Regions from separate parts of the Lysobacter rhizosphaerae genome, predicted to be linked through region 2. Evidence: predicted binding sites of a transcription regulator. Region 2 holds the regulator's gene; the other holds the start of a gene.
What was found. The regulator sigma-54, encoded in region 2, starts transcription at its own class of promoters, with help from an activator protein. The targets are predictions, from matches to a motif close to TGGCACGNGCNTTGC.
Positions count from the first base shown of each region.

Region 1 (2,400 bases), on a different contig from region 2:
GCGTGGTCGCGCACGGCAAGGCCGCACCCAAGGGACCCGCGGGCAGCCGCCAGGGCCTGAACGACTACACCGGCTGGTTCGCCAACGACGCCGACATGCGCGGCGACTGGCGTGGCTACGACGGTCCGTTCCCGCCGCCGCACGACCTGCGCCTGCACCGCTACTTCTTCCGCCTGTTCGCGCTGGACGTGGCGAAGCTGGACGTGCCCGAGCGCTTCACCGCCAGTGACGTCCTGCAGGCGATGCAGGGGCACGTGCTGGACGAAGCCGCGATCTACGGCACCTATTCGCTCAATCCCGCGGTCAAGGACTGACCCTGGACCAGCCCGGCCGCGACGCAGTTCAGCGCGCGGGCTCCACTTCCGACTCTTTCGAACGCACTACTGGCCCGTCGGCACCAGCAGCAGCAACGCCACGCCTAGGACGACGCGATACACCGCGAACGCCGTGAAGCGGTGGTTCTGGATGTAATGCAGCAGCCACTTCACAGCGACGAAGGCGGTGATGGCCGAGGCGACGAAGGCAACCGCGAGCGCAGCCCAGTCCTCGTGCGCGGCTTCACCCGTGCCGAGCACCTCCATCAGCTCGTAGCCAGTGGCGGCGAACATGGTCGGGATGCCGACCAGGAAGGCGAATTCGGTCGCCGCCGCACGGCTGGTGGTACCGGCCAGCAGGGCGACGAAGATGGTCGCGGCCGAGCGCGAGGTGCCCGGAAACACGCCGGCCACCACCTGCGCCAGTCCGACCAGGAGCGCCACCGTCCAGGTGATCGCCGCGCGTTCGCCCAGCACCGCCGCGCGACGCGCGGCGAGGTGTTCGGCGGCGACCATCCACGCCGCGCCGATCACCAGCGCCCAAGCGACGGGCGTGACGGTTTCGGGCAACTGGAAGCCGAGCTTCTTCACCGCCAGGCCGAGCACCGCAGTGACCCCGAAGGCGACGGCGAGTTTGGCCGCGTAGTCGCGGCTTGCGTGCTCGGTGAAGAAGCCGGTGGCCAGGTCCCACAGCCGCTGCCGGTAGATCACCACCACGGCGAGGATCGCGCCGGCCTGGATGGAGATGTTGAACAGGTCGCTGCGGTGCCCCAGCCAGCGCTCGGCGATCAGCAGGTGACCGGTGCTGGAGATCGGCAGGAATTCGGTGATGCCTTCGATGATCCCGAGCAGCAGGGCGGCGAACAGGTTGGACATGGGCAATGGACTGGTGTCGAAGTGGGCGTTGTCGTGCCAGGTTGCGCGCACGGCCGGCCCGGCGAGGGCGCGCAAGCATAGCCGACGGGCGTGATCGCACCAATCAGGTGCGACTGCGGATATTCCGCCCCAAGTTGGCGCACGCCGGTGCTCGGCGTCGAGGTGAAACCATTGCAAATCAGATGCTTACGCGGATCGAAAGCTTGGCACGCGGCTTGCTTTGAAGGATGTCGACGGGCCGCCTTGGCCCACCGCAACGATCCCAGCCCCGGAGCCCAGCATGTCCCTCGAACACGTCGAAAAACTCATCAAGGACCACAAGGTCGAATTCGTCGACCTGCGCTTCACCGACATGCGCGGCGTGCAGCACCACGTGACCTTCCCCAAGTCGATCGTCGAGGCCAGCCTGTTCGAAGATGGCAAGATGTTCGACGGTTCGTCGATCTCCGGCTGGAAGGGCATCAACGAATCGGACATGGTCCTGCTGCCCGACGCCTCCACGGCGTTCCTGGATCCGTTCACCGCCGATCCGACCCTGGTCCTGACCTGCGACATCCTCGACCCGGCCACCATGCAGGCCTACACGCGCGATCCGCGCGGCATCGCCAAGCGTGCCGAGTCCTACCTCAAGTCGAGCGGCGTCGCCGACACCGCGTTCTTCGGTCCGGAACCGGAATTCTTCATCTTCGACAGCGTCCGTTTCGCCAATGACATGGGCCACACCTTCTTCCATGTCGACTCGGAAGAAGCAGCATGGAACTCCGGCCGCGAATACGAAGGCGGCAACACCGGCTACAGGCCGATGGTGAAGGGCGGTTACTTCCCGGTCGCTCCGCTCGACTCGCTGCACGACATCCGCGCCGAGATGTGCAAGACGCTGGAGCAGGTCGGCATCGAAGTCGAAGTGCACCACCACGAAGTCGCCAACGCCGGCCAGTGCGAGATCGGCACCAAGTTCAACACCCTGGTGCAGAAGGCCGACGAACTGCTGACGATGAAGTACATCATCAAGAACGTCGCCCACCGCAACGGCAAGACCGCGACCTTCATGCCCAAGCCGCTGGTCGGCGACAACGGCAGTGGCATGCACGTGCACCAGTCGCTCGCCAAGGGCGGCCAGAACCTGTTCTCCGGCGACGGCTACGGCGGCCTGTCGCAGATGGCGCTGTGGTACATCGGCGGCATCTTCAAGCACGCCCGCGCGATCAAC
Region 1 covers NZ_BAAGXO010000007.1:818,300-820,699, forward strand. Annotated here, with positions in the region: gene ACYVGE_RS12735 (YbhB/YbcL family Raf kinase inhibitor-like protein) at 1-314, shown strand, start outside; gene ACYVGE_RS12740 (undecaprenyl-diphosphate phosphatase) at 381-1,190, opposite strand; gene glnA (type I glutamate--ammonia ligase) at 1,471-2,400, shown strand, end outside.
Region 1: the regulator sigma-54 is predicted to act here: its motif matches at 1,395-1,409, upstream of glnA (type I glutamate--ammonia ligase).

Region 2 (2,400 bases):
AGCCTCGGCCTTGTGATCGGGTTTGTCGAGACTGAGCATGGTGCGTACGTCGAAGGGTTGGTCGAAGTGGCGTTTCAGTCGCGCCAGCTTGCTGTCAACGTAGTCTCGCAGCGCGCCGGTGACTTCAATCTGCTGGCCGTGGGTTTCGATACGCATCGTTACCTCCTTATGGTCACTGGCTACGGTGACCCCATTCAACGCCTGTTTTGCGCGAATGGCAATGCGACGTAATGGAGGGGGAAAAGAGGTCGGAAAAAACCGTTACGCGGTCACGCTTACGGCCGGTTCTGCAGGGTTCCGGGAGCCCGCGCAGCGGGTCTCAGATACGCACGCGATCCTGCGAAGAGGGGATGCTCATCGCTTCCCGGTACTTCGCGACCGTTCGTCGGGCCACGGGAACGCCGGTGGCCTTCAGTGTTTCGGCCAGGCGCGCGTCCGAGAGCGGCTTGCGCGGGTTCTCCGCATCGATCAATTGACGAATCATGGCCTGAATGGCGGTACTGGACGCTTCACCGCCCGTCCCGGTGTCGATCCCGGAGGCGAAGAACGAGCGCAGCGGAATGGTTCCGCGCGGCGTGCGCGCGTACTTGCGGGCCACGGCGCGTGAAACGGTGGACTCATGCAGGCCGATTTCGGCGGCGACCTCACGCAGCGTCAGCGGCCGCAGCGCGCTGTCGCCGAACTCGAGGAAGGCTGCCTGCTGGTGCAGGAGGCAACGCATTACCTTGAGCAGGGTTTCGCCACGCGCTTCCAGGCTCTTGAGGAGCCAGCGTGCTTCCTGCAGATGGCCGCGCAGGTAATGGGCATCCGCGGCGCTGGCGTGGCGGATCATGCCCTCGTAACCGCGATGGATGCTGATGCGCGGACGCATGCTTTCGGCCAGCGCCACGCGCCACAGGCCGTGCTGGCGCCAGATCACCACGTCGGGTGCGACGTAGGTGTCATTGCTGATGCTGCCGACCTGCAGCCCCGGCTTGGGATCGAGCGAGCGCAGCAGTTGCACCGCCGATTCGACTTCGCCGATATCCAGCTTGAGTTCGGCCGCGATGCCGGCCATTCCCACCTTCGGCAGGCGTTCGAGGGGACCATTGGCGAGCGTGTGCGCCAGTGTCCTGCCGGGCGCGTTCTCGGGCAGCACGGACAACTGCAGGCGCAGGCACTCGCCCAGTGTGCGCGCACCGACGCCGGCTGGATCGAAGCGCTGCACCTGGTGCAACACGGTGAGGATTTCGTCGTGCTGCGGATGGAAATCGGCGCCCAGTGTGTCGGCGATGTTTTCCAGCGGCTCGCGCAGGTAGCCGTCGTCTTCGATCGCCTCGATGAGGGTGACGGCAATGATGCGGTCGCGCGGCGAAAGCGGGCTGAGGTGAAGTTGCCATAGCAGGTGGTCCTGCAGGGTTTCGCCCTCGGCCACCTGTTCAGCGCCGGGAATATCTTCGTCGGCGTCGGCCGGGCCTGTGCGTTCGTACCAGGTTTCGCCATCGCCCGGTCCCCAGTCGGCCTCGGCTGGCGCGAGGGTTTCGGTTTCGTAGCCCTCGTCGCTCTTGGTGCCGGTGGTGCCGTCTGGCGCGGTTTCGCCATCGGTGACGGCGATGCTGGTTTCGGTCCAGTCCAGCAACGGATTGGTTTCAACCGCCTCGGCGATCTCGGTTTCCAGTTCGGCCGCGGACAATTGCAACAGGCGGATGGCCTGCCGCAGTTGCGGCGTCATCACCAGTTGTTGTCCCAGCGTTGCCTGTAGGCGGGGCTTCATAGGAAGTGTGAACGGATTCTGGCGGGGCCGACGGCCGGTCCGTCATGGGGGATCGACGTCATCATGCACGGCGATGCGCGGTGCGTCGATGCCGCCCGTTCAGCGCGATGGCGAAGGACTACTGTTCCGGAACCGGGATCACAGCCGGAAAGTGTCACCCAGATAGACGCGGCGCACGTCGGGATTCGACAGCAGCGCGTCGGGCGAACCCTGCGCAAGCACGGCGCCCTCGTTGAGGATGTACGCGCGGTCGCAGATGCCAAGTGTCTCGCGGACGTTGTGGTCGGTGATGAGTACGCCGATGCCGCGGTTCTTGAGGTGGCGGACGATGCGCTGGATCTCGCCGACGGAAATCGGATCGACGCCGGCGAAAGGTTCGTCGAGCAGCATCAGCCGCGGCTTCGCGGCGAGCGCGCGCGCGATCTCGACGCGGCGGCGTTCGCCACCGGAGAGGCTTGCGCCGATCTGGTCCGCGACGTGGCCGATCTGGAGTTCATCCATCAGGTTGGCCAGTTCCTTCTCGATGCCGGCCTTGTCCAGGTCCTCGCGCAGTTCGAGTACGAGCCGGATGTTGTCGGCGACACTGAGCTTGCGGAAGACCGATGGTTCCTGCGGCAGGTAACCGACACCGTGCTTGGCGCGGGCGT
Region 2 covers NZ_BAAGXO010000001.1:449,066-451,465, forward strand. Annotated here, with positions in the region: gene hpf (ribosome hibernation-promoting factor, HPF/YfiA family) at 1-156, opposite strand, end outside; gene ACYVGE_RS02065 (RNA polymerase factor sigma-54) at 320-1,753, opposite strand; gene lptB (LPS export ABC transporter ATP-binding protein) at 1,892-2,400, opposite strand, start outside.